Regions from separate parts of the Paenibacillus sp. FSL P2-0136 genome, predicted to be linked through region 3. Evidence: riboswitches for the same ligand, from Rfam matches in the RefSeq annotation. Region 3 holds a riboswitch; each other region holds the start of a gene.
The links. A riboswitch is a leader RNA that binds a small molecule or an ion and turns the genes downstream of it on or off. The one in region 3 is predicted to bind cyclic di-GMP.
Positions count from the first base shown of each region.

Region 1 (6,392 bases), 970 kb from region 3:
AATGCACAAAAATCACTGCAGTAGCCAGGCCGAGGATATTGGCGAGAATGAACCCGGTCAGGGCTTCGCCCAGCGTAACCAGTGTATGCGACCAGAGCGAGCCATTAATAGCCGAGACTACCTGCGTAGGCGCAGGCAGCAGATACATAGGAACCGACAGGAGACGTACAGCCAGCTCCCACAGCAGCAGGAAGCCGAGCGCAAACGTGACCGGGTACAGGGTGTCTTTGATTTTGACCGTCATAGATGCTTCACCCGCTTTCTCAGTTCCTTGACAATCCGGTGGAATTCCGGCAGCTCCTCCATGCCCGCCTCACGCGGGGAGGGCAGCGTCACCGGAATGATATCCGTCACACCGGCAGGCCGGGGAGACATCATCACGACCCGGTCCGACAGCAGCGCGGATTCATGGATCGAATGGGTGACCATCACAATGCTGCTTAGACTGGTCTCCGGGCTCTCCCACAGCCGCAGCAGCTCGAAATTAAGCTTCTCACGCGTCAGCTCATCCAGCGCGCCGAACGGCTCATCCATCAGCAGCACCGTCGGATCGGCCGCCAGCGCCCGGGCAATCGCTGCCCGCTGCTGCATCCCGCCGCTGAGCTGATGCGGGAAGTGGTTCAGATAATCCTGGAGGCCGACCAGGCGCAGTGCACTTTCTGCTTTTTCACGTGCCTCGGCTTTGCTGAACTTCTTCTTCTCGCCCAGCTCCAGCGGCAGCATGACATTCTGTAACGCGCTGAGCCACGGCATCAGGACCGGCTTCTGAAAGACCATGCCCAGGGACAGATCAGGTGAAGCATACGCCACCTCTCCACCGGTCTCCGGGCTTAACAGCCGCAGCATCAGCCGCAGTGTCGTGGATTTCCCGCAGCCGCTCGGTCCGAGGATCGAAATGAACTCATTGCGGTATACATCAAGACTGACCTGATTCAGCACAGGCACGTTGCCGAAGGACAGAGAGCAATTGCGCAGGGAGAGCATGGTTTCCCGGGTACCGGGATGCTGCGCGGCGGCAGCATCCAACTGTTCTTTGATCGCTGTTGTCATTGTCGGTCCCCTCCTTATTTCAAAAACTCGTTGGTGAACAATCCGCCGATGTCCTGTTCCTTTTTCACAAATCCCAGCTCGACCAGATTCTTCTGCAATGTCTCCCAAGATGCCTCGTCCATTGAGCCCAGCGGGAGCTTCTCCGGATCAAGCAGCGGAATGCTGGCCTTCATCATATTGACCTCATGCTTCAGATCCAGCTTCTCGCCATACTTCAGACCAAATTCGGCTGCCTCCTCCGGATGCTTCACTGCATAATCCCAGCCCTGCATAGACGCCTGCACGAAGCTTGTGACCATCTCCGGGTCCTTCTTGATGATAGACTCCGTAGTGAACAAGGTATCGGCATAGAAATTGATGCCGTAGTCGTTCGGGTCGATAATATTCACTTCCTTGCCCTGCTCCTCTACAGCCAGCACTTCATTAATGACATATCCGGGCCAAGCCTTGACCTGACCGGTTAACAGCGGACTCAGATCATATTTGACCGGCATCTCTTCGATTTGCGAAGGGTCGATACCCGCGCTTTTCTCCATGGCCCGGAAGGTCAGCTCTTCATTGCCGCCCAGCTTAATGCCTACCTTTTGCCCGACCAGATCCTCCATCGTCTTGATCCCGGACTCTTTGAGCGTGAACATGACGAACGGGGTTTTGCGGTAGATCGCGGACAACGCTTTGACCGGGACGCCTTTCTCTCTGGCGATGACGATCTGGTCGGCACCGGTAACTCCGAACTCCTCACTGCCGGAAGCTACCATCTGCACAGCCGGGAAATCCGAGCCCCCCGGGCGGATCTCAACATCCAGCCCCGCTTCTTTATAGAAGCCTTTTTCCACCGCGGTATAAAAGCCGGCAAACTGCGCCTGGTGAATCCACTTCAGCCGGAGCACCACCTTTTTCAGCTCGCCCGAGCCTTCCGCTCCCTGACCTTCAGCCTTCCCGGCTTCCGTATTGTTACCGCAGGCGGTCAGGAGCAGCATTAGCGAGGTTAACAGCATCAGCGCTTTCGTTCTGGACTTGTTCCACATGGTTATTCCCCCGTTTATGAATGATTTAGTATTGCTCCAGCGCCTTCAGCACCGCTTGTGAATCACTTACACTGCCGAACACCCCGCCCTGCATTTGAACCATACTCAGCGCCGCCAGGTGATTCGCTTCATCCGTTGCTCCTGTACAATCTGCAAGGATCAGACACTCGTACCCGCGGTCATTGGCTTCCCTCATCGTGGTGTGTACACAGACATCGGTAGTAATACCGGTCAGAATCAGATGGGTAATTCCTTTATTCTTCAGGATCAGGTCCAGGTCTGTTGCGTAAAAGCTCCCTTTGCCCGGCTTGTCTATAATGTACTCTCCGTGGGCAGGCGCCAGCTCCTCAATGATCTGCCAGCCGCGCTCCCCCCGCACGAGGATTCGTCCCGCCGGTCCTTCGGAGCCGATCTCGGCTCCGATCTGGCGGCTGCGCCACTGCTTGTTCGCCGGCAGATCCGACAGATCCGGCTTATGTCCCTCGCGGGTATGGATCACGGTGAAGCCTTCGATGTCCCGGATACGGGCCAGCAGCCGCTGAATGGGCTGGATCGCCCTCGCTGTTAATGAGAGGTCATAACCCATTCTCTCGACGTAACCGCCCTTGCCGCAAAAATCCGTCTGCATGTCGATAATCATCAGCGCTGTCTTCGCCGGGTCCACAGCCCCGTCATAAGGCCAGATGTAAGGTGTTGCTGCAATCTGCATGGTTTATGCTCCTCTCCTGATGTCGCTATCTCCATTAATGTTATATTAGTTAACATTAATTCGCGTTTCCTTGATATGAGTTAGATTATATTACAATGAATTTGCGATGTCTTCGGTTTTATTACGAAATAATACACTGAATGTTTGTGTTTATTTACATAGTTAACATATACATAACATTAACACCCGCAAAACTGCTTATCAAAAAAGAACACTCCGAGTCTTACCAAGCCCAGGGTGTCCCAACAGTTGAATGCTCATACTTTCCTCCCCCTGACTCTTCCATAAGCTGTAAGCGCTGGGAAACCAGTTTTTTTGTCGAAATAGAGCTGCATATTTCGAGTTTTTTGATAAATAGGCATAATATAGTTGAAAAATAGCTCTTTAAGTACTAGAATTAAGCTTGTTTGCAGAAGTTAATGACGCGTAAGAACTATTTATGACTCTTTTTGTCGATTACAGTCGACCATAACTCCCACCTCTACAGGATGTATATCATTGATCTATTTCTAAAGGCAAACTCCCCGAAAGGGCAGGACGCAAAGCTATGGGCCTAAGAACGCCGGAATCTGCGTTTACGGTTGCCAGGCTGCCAATAGAGACCACTTAAGCCAGCTATTCAGGAGGGAAAGCCTCCCAGGCTTGATGATGTTCTTTTTCTGTACGAATTGCCATTGATCATACGAAAAAGTGAGGTTACAACCATGCCGCAGCAGGATATCGAACCAAGCCGATATGAATTCGTAGAGTCCCTGATGCTCGAACGTAAAGGTCTCCTGGATTCATTCTCTGTGGAGGGCCGAGCTTCTGACGGGACAACTGGAGATAAGAATGGAATTATCCTCGTGCAGGACAACCAGATATTCATTACTCCCCCGCTCCCCGGAGGTGCTCCCGCCCGCATTTCTGCGGTCCACCCTGTTGTCCTGAAGATCAACTGGAAGACCGTTACAGAGCCAACCGAGGTGACCAGGGCGGATTATATCACTTGGGAGATCTGTGAGAAGCCCCAATATGAAATTACCGTATCGCCTGACAAGCTCAAGGTCCACTTCACTTTATACCGTGCAGAGAAGTACGCCTGGAATCTGGTCAACTGCCCCGCCGCCTTCGAAGCGGTCGTCCGTGCCCAGCCCAATCCGGCGATGCTGCTGTCCACGCTCACCATAGAACAGATTATCGCCTCACTGGACAACCGTTTTATTCTGCGCAACCTGAACATTCCCGCCCTGTACGCGGAGCTTACGAACCCTACATATCTTCCCGTATGCATCGCTGAAGGCAGAGCCCCGCTGCCCGGCAAGGAAGCCCGGCTGGAATTCCTGCTGCCTGAGCATACACTGGAGGGGAACCGGATGCTTCAGGGACAGGGAGCCCGGGGTCAGAAGCCTGCGGAACCCTTGGAGTATCTCCGTTTCCCGGGAGCCCCCTTTGCCTTTGCAGGCGAAGTCTTCGCCCGCAAGCTGCCGCCGGAAGAAGGCATTCCCGGCCTCGACACAGACGGAAGGGTCCTGCCCCCTCCCCCGCCACAGGATATCTACTTTGCTGCCGGTAATCATGCCAAGCTCCTTCCCTGTGGTAATATCGTAGCCCGGCACACCGGCAGGCCCCGTATCTGCGGAGGAAGCGGCAGCGTCCGGATATGTGACTTCCCTCCGGTCAGTCTTCTGGCCAGAGAGATGACAGATCCTGCGGGCGATGTTATGTTCGCAGGTGACATCATTGTACCGGGAGATCTGGAAGGACCTGTACGAATTGAAGCCCTTGGGAATGTGTACGTCTATGGCGATATCCGCAAATCTACAATTATAGCCACCGGCAGTATTTACGTTAGCGGCCAGGTCACCGGCAGCGGCCTGTACGCCGGGCACGCCGGGGTAATGCAGCATCGTCTGCACAGCCTCGCAAGCCTGCTGCGGACAGAGACGGACGGACTGCTTGAGGCGGCGCGCCAGCTGGCCAAGAATGTGGAATCCCGCCAGCAATCCGTGAATTACGGCCTGGTAGTCATGCTGCTGCTGGAGGATAAATACAGCCACTTGGGCAGCCTGATCCGTGATCTTCAGGCTGCGCTAAGCCGTATGAACGGGGCGTTCGGCTCCGGCACGGACCAGCTCTGGCAGATGCTTGAGGTATTCGCCCATCCGGGACAATTCACCGGGTACATCACGGACAGTGTCCTAAGCCGCTTCTCCAGGCTGCTGCTTAAGCTGGGTGAGGAGATTGAGCTGCTCCAGGAGGAGCATGCGGTGATTAATCTCGCCCGGTCACAGGACAGCCGCCTGGAGTCCGGCGGCAAGCTGCTTGTGCGTGATTCCTGCTAAGACTACTACTATATAAGGAGAAGTGAGAGCGTGCGATATAACCGTCTGGGCAATAGCGGCCTGCAGGTGTCCGCCCTGGGTCTTGGAACCAATTCCTTCGGCAAACGGGCAGATCAGGAGACCTCGGTCCGCATTCTGCACACCGCTATGGATCAGGGCATCAATTTCATCGATACCGCCAATATCTATGCCGGATCTGAATCGGAGCGGATCATCGGCCTTGCGCTTGAAGGCAAACGCCATAACGCAGTGCTGGCGACCAAAGCCGGATTGCCGAAGCATGAGGGACCCGGCGGCAGCGGCTCTTCGCGCCATCATCTGATGCAGGAGCTGGAGGGCAGCCTGCGCCGGCTGAAGACCGACTATGTGGATCTGTATCAGATTCACACCTTCGACCCCTACACACCGCTGGAGGAAACGCTGCGCACGCTGGATGATCTGATCTCCGCAGGCAAGGTGCGCTATATCGGAGCCTCCAATTATGCCGCCTGGGAGCTGATGAAGGCGCTTGGAATCAGCGAAGCCCGGCACTTCGCGAAATACATCTCTATCCAGTGCAGCTATTCGCTGGCTGACCGCACGCCCGAAGCGGAGCTGCTTCCGCTCTGCCTGGATCAGGGTCTGGGCATCATCCCATACTTCCCTCTGGCGGGCGGCATTCTTACCGGCAAATATACTGGCAGCAGCAAAGCCCCTGCCGGCTCCAGAGCAGAGACCGATCCGAACTTCCGCCGCTTCCTTACCCCGGAGCGCATCTCGCTCGGGGAGCAGGTTCAGGCCATTGCGGAGCGACTGGGCACCTCACCTGCAGCTCTATCCCTGGCCTGGCTGATGAACCGGCCCGCCGTCTCCACGGTGATCGTCGGTGCAACTACTGTAGAGCAGGTACAACATAATCTGCTGAGTCTCTCCGCTTCACCGGATGCGGAAATACTTGAGCAGCTTGACCAGGCCAGCGCCGCCTTCCGCACCGGCGAGCCGTTTGCAGTCTACCGGCTGCCGTAAGCGCTGACGGTGACGTTCATATCCATACACAAAAGCGAGCCCCCGTATACGGAGACTCGCTTTTGAGTATTTTGGCTAATGCTGAAGCTGTATTGCATTATACCGCAGCAATGAACCGCTCCATGTCTTCCTGTACCGTAGTAATACCGCCGATGCCGAAGGTATCTACCAGAACCTTAGCTACATTAGGCGACAGGAAGGCCGGAAGTGTAGGACCCAGATGAATGTTCTTCACGCCCAGATGCAGCAGCGCCAGCAGTACAATCACCGCTTTTT
Region 1 covers NZ_CP150244.1:6,892,394-6,898,785, forward strand. Annotated here, with positions in the region: gene NYE26_RS29365 (ABC transporter permease) at 1-244, opposite strand, end outside; gene NYE26_RS29370 (ABC transporter ATP-binding protein) at 241-1,050, opposite strand; gene NYE26_RS29375 (ABC transporter substrate-binding protein) at 1,065-2,078, opposite strand; gene NYE26_RS29380 (isochorismatase family cysteine hydrolase) at 2,104-2,787, opposite strand; cyclic di-GMP riboswitch class I at 3,292-3,384, shown strand; gene NYE26_RS29385 (flagellar assembly protein A) at 3,462-5,111, shown strand; gene NYE26_RS29390 (aldo/keto reductase) at 5,142-6,116, shown strand; gene hcp (hydroxylamine reductase) at 6,214-6,392, opposite strand, start outside.
Region 1: it holds a riboswitch for cyclic di-GMP, as region 3 does, so the genes downstream of both, NYE26_RS29385 (flagellar assembly protein A) here and NYE26_RS00830 (choice-of-anchor A family protein) in region 3, are expected to answer to the same signal.

Region 2 (6,392 bases), 3.3 Mb from region 3:
AGTAAGCAAAAACACTCTGAGGAGTAACGGCATCAGCCGCCCACTCTCCAGAGTGTTTTATATTTTTAGCCGGAAATCACGAATGGCGGCACCTGCCGGCCATCGGTGTCAGTAAAGCCATATTTCCGTGCCAGGTCCCCTACCTTCTGGGGAGTACCAGTCATGGATATCACTTCAGGATCAGCAGCAAGCGCTGCAACCGCGCGGCCGACATATGCTGTCGATTCGGTAGTCTGCAGCTCCGTCACCTCCTGCCAGTGCTCTTCGTCGGTATGGAAATCATCCAGAACCACTTCGGTCCGCATCCAGCCCGGAGAGAGTGGTATGACCGCGATGCCATCTACAGCCAGTTCAAGGGATAGCCCGTAGGCCATACGCACCAGCGCATTTTTGGACAGATCGTAATAGAAGTTACCGGTGTACTTATACTCGTCCCAGAAGGTCGTATGGACGATTAATTTCCCTTTCCCCGCACCTTCGCTGCGCATCAGCGGAATTGCATAATAATTGGTCATCAGCTGTGCCCTTAAACCTGAAGTGAACATATTGTCCCAATGCTCCGTAGGCAGCTCCCAAAAAGGATTATTCCAAATCGGCAAATTGTTGCCTCCCCAGACATTGTTAATAAGAATATCCAATCTGCCCTGCTCTGCGCTAATCTGCCGGATTACAGCCTCTGTCTCGCTGTCATTGGTATGATCACAGCGGATCACAGCTCCGTCCCCGCCTGAGCGGCGGATCTCAGCCAGCACCCCTTCAAGCGTTCTTGCCTGTCCCTCCTGCGGCATACCGGCATTCCTGCCCGTAATGTATACATAGGCACCAGCCTTCGCCAGCTCCAGTGCAATGCCTCTGCCCGCTCCCCTGCTCCCGCCTGTTACCAATGCCACTTTCCCTTGCAGATTTGTCATTTGATCCGCTCCCTTTCATCTATCATGCCCGGATTAGATGATCATTTGCGCTAATCCGTATTCTTGTCTAATATATACCTTATACATGACAACCATTGACATATATAAATAATACATTCAAGGGAGGTTGCAGAATGAGAGCGGATCGCCTGATCACTATCGTTCAACTCTTACAGAGCCGCGGGAAAATCAGCTCCAAAGAGCTGGCGCAAACGCTGGAGGTATCCGAACGTACAATCTTCCGGGATATGGAGGCACTAAGCTTCTCCGGCATCCCCGTGCTGGCGGAGCGCGGCCGGGAAGGCGGCTGGAAGCTGGCTGAAGGCTACCGGAATTCCCTGACCGGAATGAACACCAAGGAGATTGCCGCGCTGCTGGTGCCCGCTGATCCGGCGATTCTGCACGCTCTGGGCATTCAGGAGGAGTTCTCCTCGGCCGCCCGCAAGCTGCAGGCCGTCGCTAACCGGCAGCCAGTCACCCCCTTCAGCTTCCTCAGCCAGCGGATTCACATCGACGGAGCCGGGTGGCATCCCTCCGGGGAGACCTATCCCTGCCTATCCGCTTTGCAGGGAGCCTTATGGGAGAACCGCAAGGTGAGCATCACCTATCTGCGCGGCGAGGACGCCGCCGAGCGGCTGGTTGCACCGCTGGGGCTGGTAGTCAAGCGCGGCGTCTGGTACTTGGTCGCAGGGCATGACAGCGAGCTGCGGACCTACAGGGTCTCCAGAATTACTGAGGCCAAAGTCACAGATGAGTCTTTTGAGCAGCCGGAGGATTTCCACCTGTCTGAGTACTGGGAGACCTCCACCGCCGCATTCAAGTCTGCCTTGCCCAGGTACCCCTCCAGCCTTCTTGTAAGAGAGCAAACGATGAAGGAGCTGCAGAAGGAGCGATACGTCGCCCTGTTGCACCAGCAGCCTGCTGAGGCCCCGGGCTGGATCAGGGCCGAGGCCGAGTTCAACACGCCTGAGTCTGCGTGCCGGATCATCCTGTCCCTGGGTCAGGGTATCAAGGTGACGGCACCGCCTGAGCTTGCGGATACGGTTGCTGCGGCTCTGCGTGAAGCGGCAGCATTATACGATTTTTAATAATAGACCAAATGCACTAGTATCCCCTATAATATTACAATACACATTATTATTTATAGGGGGACTTTACATTATGGACTGGATGAACAAGCTGCCGTTGAAACAAAAAATCGTCACCGGATGTTACCTGGTTGCCGCTTTATTCGCTGTCCCTGTCTTAATCACGCTAATCCTCATGGACAGGCTGCTCATCGGTATTATTCTTGTCGCCGTCCTGGCAGCGCTGACTTACCCGCTTGCGCGCTTCATTGAGAGAACGCTTACATCTTCATTTGAGGATATCTCCAATGTGACGCACACGATTGCCAAAGGCGACTTCACCAGCCGTGCCGATGAGAATGGCTCCATGGGCGACATCAGCCGCTCCTTCAATACCATGATTGACAAGCTCAAAAAAATCCTCACCGATGCCTCACAGATTACCCGTCAGGTTATGGACGCCAGCCGCGGGATTGAAGACAAGAATCAGAACCTGAAGTTTGTCATGGCGCAGGTGGCTTCCTCCTCCAATGAACTGGCCCTCGGTGCTAACGAAATCTCGGTGGATATCGCTGATATGACCGAATCGATCAAGGATATCGAAATCAAAGTCTCCAATTATACGAATTCCACCAAGGAAATGAATAAAAGGTCTGTACATACGCTGGAATTGGTAGAACAGGGACGGCAATCGGTGGATACCCAAGCCGAAGGCATGCGCAAGAACATCCAGGCTACCCAGAAGGTGGCGGATACTATCGAAGCCCTATCGCATAACGCACGAGGCATTACGATGATTACCAAGACGATTACCGAAATTGCTGAACAGACCAACCTGCTGTCGCTCAATGCTTCTATTGAAGCTGCCCGTGCAGGCGAGCATGGCCGCGGGTTCGCCGTTGTTGCCCAGGAGGTGCGCAAGCTGGCTGAGGAATCCACCGCTTCAACCAAAGAGGTGTTCGGTCTGGTACGCAGCATCGAAGCGGATATCAAGCAGGCTATCGATAACATCGCCATCAATGAAGAGGTAGTCCAGGTGCAGAATGAGATGATTACGGAGACAGCCAACATTTTTGCTCAAATTGTGCATAGTGTCCAATACATAACCGAGCAGATTGCCTCCTTTTCCGCAGAGAGTGACCTTATGCTGGAGAGCGCGCTCAAGATCTCCGGGGCGATCGAGAATATCTCAGCCATCACCCAGGAGACCGCCGCAGGGACGGAAGAGGTATCCGCAGCGATGAACGAACAGATTCATGCTCTTCAATCCGTAGCTGAGGAGACAGAGAAGATGACCTCCGCGGTCTTCAACCTGCAAAAAACGATTCATATTTTCAAATTTTAACCTCAGCACAAAGAGACACGCCTGCGGAATTTTCTGCGGGAGGTGTCTCTTTTTTTGGGCAAAACAAAGATTGTTATGTAATATTCACAAATTGTTGAAATTGTGCATAAGGGTAAAAACCGTGCTTTGCACTTCTTTACTATAGTCGTTCTATTGTCATAGCTTGTCTATAAGCTAACATCTTACATCACTATTACTTAAGTCCTATCACCGAAATTTGTAATGCTGTATATCTAGTGAATTCTTAATGTTTTGCAGTAAATCAGGAATGTAATGAGGCTTTGTGCTCACTTCCCACATTAATCAACCTAAACGGCCATTTGCATTTTAAGACTTTAGTCTTCCAGGGACAACCATTTTCAAAAGTTTGAAAATCCAAATATTTAGCCATTTCCACTCCTGAATATTCGTCAAATTCCGAGTTTCTTCTCACAGGGGTTATTGACAAAAGCGGAGCAAGGAATATATTGTAAAGGAAAATTCTCCACAAATTCATTTATAACCGCATACCGGCAAAATTCACCGAAAGGGAATGACGCAAAGCCATGGATCTACAGTCTCATTTCTGAAGTGGGATCATGACAGCCAGGTTGCTGAAAAACTGTGAACGCCTTAGGTTTCGCGTTTGATTATGGTGATTCGTGCAACAGACCTGTGCTCCAATGGTGAGTACAGGTTTTCTATTGCTGACGTATACAAATAACAACTTGCGGGGTGGATGTTCTGAAGACAGTTGCAGATTATATGGCGGAAGCATTACACAATCTGGGAGTCACTCATTCTTTTGGAATCATAGGCAAGTCTATTTGCCCCATCGCTTTGAAAATGGTTGACTACGGTATAGAGTTCATCCCCGGCCGGCACGAATCCAGCTCCGGCTTCGCCGCCGGCGGTTATGCTCTGAAGACCGGCAGTCTCGGGGTAGCCTTCGGCACCTCCGGTCCTGGGGGAACGAATCTGCTCACCGCAGCAGCGCATGCCAAGGCCAATAATCTTCCCGTCCTCTTCATCACCGGACATCAGTCCATCAAGGAGCTGGGCATTCCCCAATGTCAGGATTCCACTTCCTACCTGGCTGATTTGGCGGATATGTTCCGGCCGGCCACCCTCTTCAGCAAGCTCGTTGAACGCGGCGATCACTTCAGCACGATTTTCAACCATGCCCTATCCATCGCCCTGGGTGACCAAAAAGGTCCGGTCCATCTCTGCATTCCGTTTGATGTGCAGACAGAGCGGCTCGCGGAATGCCGGATTGTTCTGCCGGAACGCGAGGGACTAGTCAGTTATCAGAACTATGACCGGGTCATCTCGGCGATTAATCAATCCGCTAGGCCCCTGATCATTGCCGGTAAAGGCGTCAACCGCTCAGGTGCCCATCAGGAACTGGTTCAGCTGGCCGAAACCTTCAACATTCCTGTAGTCACCTCTCCAGGCGGCAAAGGTGCAATAGCTTATGATCACCCGCTCTACCACGGTCCTGTCGGCGTTGGCGGCTCCTCGCACGGCGATGAATTGCTGAACAACAGCGACCTGTTCATTGTTCTGGGCTCCCGCCTGAGCGACATGACCATCTGCAACCTGAAGCCGGAGAATCATCCGCCGCAGCTGATCCAGTTCGATGTAGATCCAACCTTTGTCGGCAAAATACTGTCCTCATCCACCATCGCTGTCGGCGGGGACTTAAGGGACAACCTGGCACTGTATCTTCAGAAGCTGGACCCCTCTACGGTCACCAAGCATGAAATCACAATCTCCAATGCTTACAATGACGAGTTGCCCGTGCTGGCGGGGCTCTCTCTGGCTTCGGTAATGAGCACGATGAGCGACCTGATTCCTTACAACAGCAGCGTGTTTGTAGATGACGGCAGCCACGGGTTCAATGCTGTGAAATGGTTCAATGTCCGCAGGCCCGGCAGCTTCATATTCGATGCCTACTTTGCTTGCATGGGCAATTCAATTGGCATGGCGATCGGTGCCAAGACGGCTTCTCCCGGAGAGACTGTCTTCTGCATTACCGGTGACGGCTGTTTTATGATGCTCGGAACTGAAATAAACACAGCCGTTTGCAAGGACATTCCGGTGATTTTCATTGTGGTGAACAATAAGCAGCTGGATATGGCGCTTAAGGGTATGGAGAAAACGACCGGCCGGATTGACGGTACGATCTTCGAGGTTCCGATGGATGCCGTGAAATTCGCCGAATCGCTGGGTGCAGCCGGCTTCCGCTGTGAGACGCAGGAGGAGTTCGCTGCCGCAATCCGCGAAGCTGTGGCACTTAACAAGGCTGTTGTCATTGAGCTGCTGACTGACCGTGATGAAATGCCTCCTACGGCCCACCGCACTCTGGATCTTACGTAAGGAAGCCGTATCCGCACACCTTTTCTAACCTACTATCAGGAGGACATATCGTGAACAAGAACATGAACAGCGGACTCGATCATTTCACTGATCTCTCAGGAGATTATGGGGCCAAGGCCCTGGCTCCGATCAAAGAGCATTTTCCGGAATTAGCCGAATATATCATGGGCAATGCCTATGGCGATATTTTTCAGCGGACCACGATTGGCTCTGACTGGAAGGAGATCGCGGTGATCTCGTCGCTGATTACGATGGGACAATATGAACAGCTGGGGGTTCATTATGTAATGGCGCTCCGCGTTGGCATGACCGTCGAGCAGATCAAGGGCGTGCTGCTGCATCTGACCCCTTGCGTCGGTGCCCCCCGGGTGATTTCGGCCTTTAATGTGCTGCTGGATACCCTGGAGGAGATCAAAGAAAAATCTTCATAAATCTACAAATTTCGACTTTTGATTGCACGTTTCAGTATGATCTGGTTATAATGAAGGCAAAATATCCCAAATCGAATTGCGGTTTTGTCGAATAGAGTCGCAGGAATAACGTTTTGGAGGTATTGGAAATTACACTTAGGGAGAGATCAACATGGGACAATTTATTTTGAAGACAGATACTGCGAAGAAAGTAATCAATATTGAGCTGGAGGGAACCTTCTCTAACGAGGACGGGCTCAAATCTATACAGGCTTACCAGCAGACTATTAACCCGATCAGC
Region 2 covers NZ_CP150244.1:4,511,597-4,517,988, forward strand. Annotated here, with positions in the region: gene NYE26_RS19250 (SDR family NAD(P)-dependent oxidoreductase) at 66-911, opposite strand; gene NYE26_RS19255 (YafY family protein) at 1,046-1,999, shown strand; gene NYE26_RS19260 (methyl-accepting chemotaxis protein) at 2,073-3,323, shown strand; cyclic di-GMP riboswitch class I at 3,825-3,921, shown strand; gene NYE26_RS19265 (thiamine pyrophosphate-binding protein) at 4,038-5,681, shown strand; gene NYE26_RS19270 (carboxymuconolactone decarboxylase family protein) at 5,732-6,112, shown strand; gene NYE26_RS19275 (hypothetical protein) at 6,264-6,392, shown strand, end outside.
Region 2: it holds a riboswitch for cyclic di-GMP, as region 3 does, so the genes downstream of both, NYE26_RS19265 (thiamine pyrophosphate-binding protein) here and NYE26_RS00830 (choice-of-anchor A family protein) in region 3, are expected to answer to the same signal.

Region 3 (6,392 bases):
ACATCAGCTCCACCTCACGGAAGGTCTGCCGGGACACCCACTCCGCTCCTTCTCCCCACGAGGCTCCGGCCACCGGCGGCGGATCGATCTTAAGGTCTGGGGTCTTGGCCAGGAATTCCTTAGGGGCCCGTTTAATGGCTACTCCATAAAAATAGAATCCTGCATACCCCACCCCTCCGGCCACCACGATCAGCACCACAAGCAGGTATATCATCCACATCAACGTTCCTCCTTCAGTAAGCAACCATATTAATTTGAGCCTAGTATAGCATGGGAGTTAGGCCAACTAAAAATACGGCTGAGGCGCAAACTTCAACTCCATTGTACTCTGCATGACTCTTGAAAGAAGCAGGTGGACTCATTTAGCATACTCGCCTTCCCGCAGCAGATTGCATGTATGTTGTTTTCCACATACATTTGATCCGCTGACTCTCTCACCGGCACATTGTATGCTGTTTTCCACATACATTTGGTCCGCTGACTCTCTCATCGGCACATTGTATATTGTTTTTCGCATACATTGGTCCGCTGACTCTCTCACCGGCACATTGTATGTTGTTTTTCGCATACATTCTGTATCCGGGCACTTATTTCCAACGAAAAAAAGAGCTGCTTCCAGGAGAACATCTTCTCCGAAAGCAGCCCTTGTCAAATTACAGGATCATCGTTTGTTTGTATAAATCTCAGTTCGGGTCACTCACTTACGTTTGCTGTTTCTGGTGGTTCTTCTAAGAATCAAGCCCAGACCAGCGAGTGCCAAACCGGCAAAATAATAAGGCGCAGGACTGGATTCGCCCGTCTTCGGCAAGGTTCCATCCACAGGCACACCGCCTAGAGGAACCTCATCATCAATAAGGACTACACCGGGTGCCGGTTCTGCTGAAGGCGTTGGCTCCGGTGTTGCTGCTATTTGCGCAACCGCAACAGCCGGTGTCGGCGTCGGCACTGTTGTAGCTATTGGAGTTGCTACAGGTCCAAGCGGCAGCGGATCATCATTCACAACCACATCATTGCTCACGATAAATCCGATAATCGGAGTCGGCGTAGGCACTGGAGGGAAACTGAACGGCGGCGATGTTGGCGCTGGTGTTGTTACTGGTGTTGGTTCTGGTGTCGGCGTTGGTGTCGGCTCTACCGTCGGTGTTGGTGTTGGCGTTGCCGTCGGTGTCGGTGTTGGCGTTGGCGTCGGTGTTGGTGTTGGCGTTGGTGTTGGCGTCGGCTCTACCGTTGGTGTCGGTGTTGGCGTTGGTTCTACCGTTGGCGTTGGTGTCGGCTCTACCGTTGGTGTCGGTGTTGGTTCTACCGTCGGTGTTGGTGTTGGTTCTACCGTCGGTGTTGGTGTTGGCTCTGCCGTTGGCGTTGGTGTTGGCTCAGCTGTTGGCGTTGATGTCGGTTCTGCCGTTGGCGTTGGTGTTGGTTCTACCGTTGGCGTTGGTGTTGGCTCAGCTGTTGGCGTTGGTGTTGGCTCTACCGTCGGTGTTGGTGTTGGCTCTGCCGTTGGCGTTGGTGTTGGCTCTGCCGTTGGCGTCGATGTTGGCTCAGCTGTTGGCGTTGGTGTCGGCTCTGCCGTTGGCGTTGGTGTCGGTACCGCCGTTGGCGTTGGTGTCGGCTCTGCCGTTGGTGTTGGTGTCGGTGTTGGTTCTACCGTCGGCGTTGGTGTCGGTACTGACGTTGGTGTTGGTGTCGGCTCTGCCGTTGGCGTTGGTGTCGGTTCTGCCGTTGGCGTTGGTGTCGGCTCTGCCGTTGGCGTTGGTGTCGGTCCCGCTGTTGGCGTCGGTGTCGGTACTGCCGTTGGCGTTGGTGTCGGTACTGCCGTTGGTGTTGGTGTCGGTCCCGCTGTTGGCGTCGGTGTCGGTTCTGCCGTTGGCGTTGGTGTTGGTTCTACCGTCGGTGTTGGTGTCGGTACTGCCGTTGGTGTTGGTGTCGGCTCTGCCGTTGGCGTTGGTGTCGGTCCCGCTGTTGGCGTTGGTGTTGGTTCTGCCGTCGGTGTTGGTGTCGGTCCAGCTGTTGGCGTTGGTGTCGGTACAGCTGTTGGCGTTGGCGTCGGCTTCACAGTTGGTGTTGGTGTCGGCTTCACGGTCGGCGTTGGTGTCGGCTTCACGGTTGGCGTCGGTGTTGGCTTCACAGTTGGTGTTGGTGTCGGCTTCACGGTCGGCGTTGGTGTCGGCTTCACGGTTGGCGTCGGTGTTGGCTTCACAGTTGGTGTTGGCGTCGGCTTCACGGTCGGCGTTGGCGTCGGCTTCACAGTCGGCGTTGGCGTCGGCTTCACAGTCGGCGTTGGTGTCGGCTTCACGGTTGGCGTTGGCGTCGGCTTCACAGTCGGTGTTGGCGTCGGCTTCACAGTCGGTGTTGGTGTTGGCTTCACGGTCGGCGTTGGTGTTGGCTTCACGGTCGGCGTTGGTGTCGGCTTCACAGTTGGCGTTGGCGTCGGCTTCACCGTTGGCGTTGGTGTCGGCTTCACGGTCGGCGTTGGTGTCGGCTTTACAGTCGGCGTTGGCTTTGGAGTTGGAGTGCACACAGGTGTAGGTGACGGTTTTATGGTCGGTGTTGGCTTCACAGTTGGAGTCGGCGTTACCGTCGGTGTTGGCTTCACTGTAGGTGCAGGCGTTACCGTCGGCGTTGGCTTCACTGTAGGTGTAGGCGTTACCGTTGGTGTTGGTTTCACAGTCGGTGTTGGCGTTACCGTCGGTGTTGGTTTCACTGTCGGCGTTGGTGTCGGTGATGGACTAGGTGTCGGCGTTGCGGTCGGCGTCGGACTCGGCGGCGGCCCCTCTCCCTCGTACAATCCCAGGTGCATCTCTACCCCGCCGCTAAAAGATTTTGCAATCAGAGTCCCGTACAACTCTGCTCCGGCATAATGAACATCCGCTCTAGGTGCGAGGATCGTCCCGAAGAATGAGGTATAAGCGATATTCACCTCAGAAGCTTCGTAAAAGTTGAACAATACCTGACTGGCTCTGCCGTTATTCATTGCAAAGCTCGGCACATTGACTGTAGACCCGCTTATATTAATAATCAGCGTAGCGTTCTGTGCAATGTTGAATTCGATATAGTTGGTCTTCGCCAGTGTCGAGGCATCCAAATGAACTACATTGAAACGATCCGGTGCACTTATCTTGAGCTGTCCATAATTGTTATTGCCGATCTCATTCGTGTCAGCCAAGGCCCCATACTCTGTGGAACGGGAGATCAGAGCTTGCTGCTCGGCTGCAAAATCAATCGGGCTGGCATTTTTCTTCCCGCCTTTGATGTTGACACCAGGCTCATTGGCTGTAAAGCTATCCCCAAATACCACATTTCCATAGATCTCTCCACTGCCTAAATGTACAAAATTCTTACCGGCCACAAGTACATCCGTCGGCGAAGCATCCCTGTATGCCCTAGCTACTCCGTAACCTCCGGAGAGGGTAATGTCCCCCGCCGCTGCCAGGCGGCCTTCAATCTGATCATTGGCTTGTTTAAAATCCCCGAGGATAAAAGCATTAAAATTCCCTGCGACCCCCAAAACCGGTGTTGGCGTATACGGCACCCCTGAAGCTGCTTTGACATCCGTACCCCACGTAAAAGCACTGGATACGGTCAATAGGCCCGCCATAATGATGGCGGCTGTTTTACGTACTCCTTTTTTCAATAGTCCACACCTCCTAGTTACTATTCTATGAATCTGTCACGCGACTATAACAACAAAAAGACCGCCACGAAGGGTTAGCTTCACGGCGGCCGGACGACCCTAGCCTCAACTTTAGAGACAGTAGATTCCTGACTTTGCGTCCCGTTCTTTCGATACGGTTTGCGTTTGTACATGATTTCGGTATGCAATTGAGATTTGCTTATGTAAGATCATTGTTGAGTCTATGACATTTGTTACTTTTGTACTAATTTCAGTTTATCCGCTCTCCCACCCTATTGTCAATCCACTCCCAGTATATTTTTTGAAATTATTTTTTACGATGGTTGCTCATTGATCCCTTGTACCATAAGGGTTCAGGGGCGAGTCTCTTTTTTATCTACTGACGAAAAAAGTCGAGAAATCAGAGGATTGGCTATAGCCGTTTGTCTCTCTTTTCTATAATACTATCAATTTATATCATTAAAATTTGATGCATTCGTCCTATTTTATCGCCCTCAGCCCACCCCTACTCATTATCTGCTCCTGTTCAATGCAATTTTACCTATTTTTGGGCATCTCAGCTCCAAAAAAAGTGCCGCCCATAGGGACGACACCTGCTAATAGACTTCATATATTTTGAATAAAATGTCGCCTAGGCAGACCCGAACAGCTGAACCCAGCCAATCATCGATACCCAGAGCGGAACACTTAGAATGATCCCGAATACCAAACCACGGCGGAGGCTTCCTTCATGACTCATTGCCATTCTCCTTTGAGCTGATTTATTTATCAATCTTTAATATTTCAATTTTAATATAAAATAATTCATCTTATTTTTTTGTGAAATATATCACATTATTTGAGTTAATTTATAAAACCATTGATTATTTTTTGAAGGATGAGTTACAATGCGAATATACGTTCTCTTTGAGGGGTTGAGAAGGATGCAAAGAGCAGAGAGCCAGGATAACCTGCTGGTCAAATCCTATATTTTGCTGCCGCTTATTCTATCCGCCTTCGAGCGCGATGCTTCTGCTATAGCCTCTGAGCTGCGCACGCCTGCACCTTATCTGGAGGTAATCCAGTCGGCCGCTCATGCCGCTTCTGCCGATCTGCGGGAGGTCCGTGCCGGAATGCGCGCCCGTGGTCTGAAGGTCTATGAGCAGCAGCGGTTGGAGACGGGTGTTGAAGCCAAATTTGTCTGCAGGGGCTATCACGAACGGATGCTGCTGCTGGATGATGTGATTGCCGCCCAGGCCACTCTGCATATGCGCAGATATCTGGGTATGGAGAAGATGGAGCAGCGCTAACAAAGAAGCCTGCCGCAAGCGGCAGACTTCTGCATTAAATGATCACCGGGATGCGGTTACATTAACAACGTCCAATACCCCAATGTGCCGCATATCACCACCACAGCTACCGGGTACAGGATTCTCCGGCTTACCTGATCCCTGAACGCAAGAAACAAACAAAGCATACAAAGCCATGCAATTAGAAGGCTTCCCATCTATTATGCATACGCTCCTTCCCGGCATTTCTGCCCCTCTCCAGCGGTAGACCGCCTCAGAGCACAACTCTCCTTATATATAGGAAGATTTCCCGCCGAATATCCCAATTATACCAGCTGACAGCCAATCTGGAGCAATTTTTCTTCACATTGCCGTCAAAAAATTCACAATTCCTCTTCCAGCACCGGATATTCCCAGAAACCCAGACGTCCCTTAGCAGGTATGGGATGTACCAGCGGAACAACCTCCTCCAGCATCCAGGCATACCTTCCTTCGGCATAATTGCCGAATACATATTCATTGCCGCCCGGCCAGCCTTGCTGCGAAAGCTCCGGCGTCACCTCACAGCAATCCGCAATGCGGCTGACTGCAATGATCTTGCCCGTCGGCAGGTTGTCCGCAGTGTAGCCGTGACGGGCCAGCAACGACTGATACGGCTCCGTCCGGCAGATCGCCTTATTCACCTGCATCCCGGCATGAATGGCTAACTCTCCCCGGTGGGCGGTCCGCCAGGTCCGGGTTTCGATTTGTTTTTCTCCCAGCGCAATTAACGTGGCCCACGGCTGGCGAATGGTTAGGCATTTCATAATGCAGCTTACCTCCTATGTTGAACACCTTTTACTTAGAATTACTATGACCTTCTATGGGAAACATTAATAGCTAAGAAGGGGGACTGACGAACTATGGGTAACGGATTAGATCAAGGGTACGGGGTATTAAAATGCAAATTATCCAATGAGGATACCATATATAAGCTAGGTGTCAAAAATAATCATGTCCAGGTACTGGTTGAGGTTGAAGGTGATATTAATAAAAAGTACAGGGTGGCTATCAATATCAGATCAAGCGCAAAAGCGGAACATTTACCGGAGGACACTGCAAATCAGGTGCTTTATTATGTGGGCGAAGATTTCAAAGCGGAAGAAACGGCCCGTTGGCTCACGCTTGAATCCGGCTTCACGAAGATCACCGGACATAACCGGAGCCTTGCCCTTGATTATATCAGGGGAAACCTGGTGATTCCCAGTAAGATGGTAGCTCTGCCTAATACGAACCGGAATGAACCCGAAAACAGCGATCCCCGCAACAATCTTTATGACAAAATCACCTCTTATCTCAAGGAGGCACAGGAACAGGATGCAACCCTGTACGTATTCGGCGAGCCTTGGGGACCCGAAGAGGATAAGCCCGATAAGTACTTCGGCTTCTCCCCTGGGCAGGGCGTTCATAATATTCATATGAACCAAGGCAATGCGGGCGGGTACGCCAGTGAA
Region 3 covers NZ_CP150244.1:195,217-201,608, reverse strand. Annotated here, with positions in the region: gene NYE26_RS00835 (alpha/beta hydrolase) at 1-214, opposite strand, end outside; gene NYE26_RS00830 (choice-of-anchor A family protein) at 698-3,631, opposite strand; cyclic di-GMP riboswitch class I at 3,713-3,805, opposite strand; gene NYE26_RS00825 (hypothetical protein) at 4,555-4,920, shown strand; gene NYE26_RS00820 (ASCH domain-containing protein) at 5,283-5,705, opposite strand; gene NYE26_RS00815 (YukJ family protein) at 5,802-6,392, shown strand, end outside.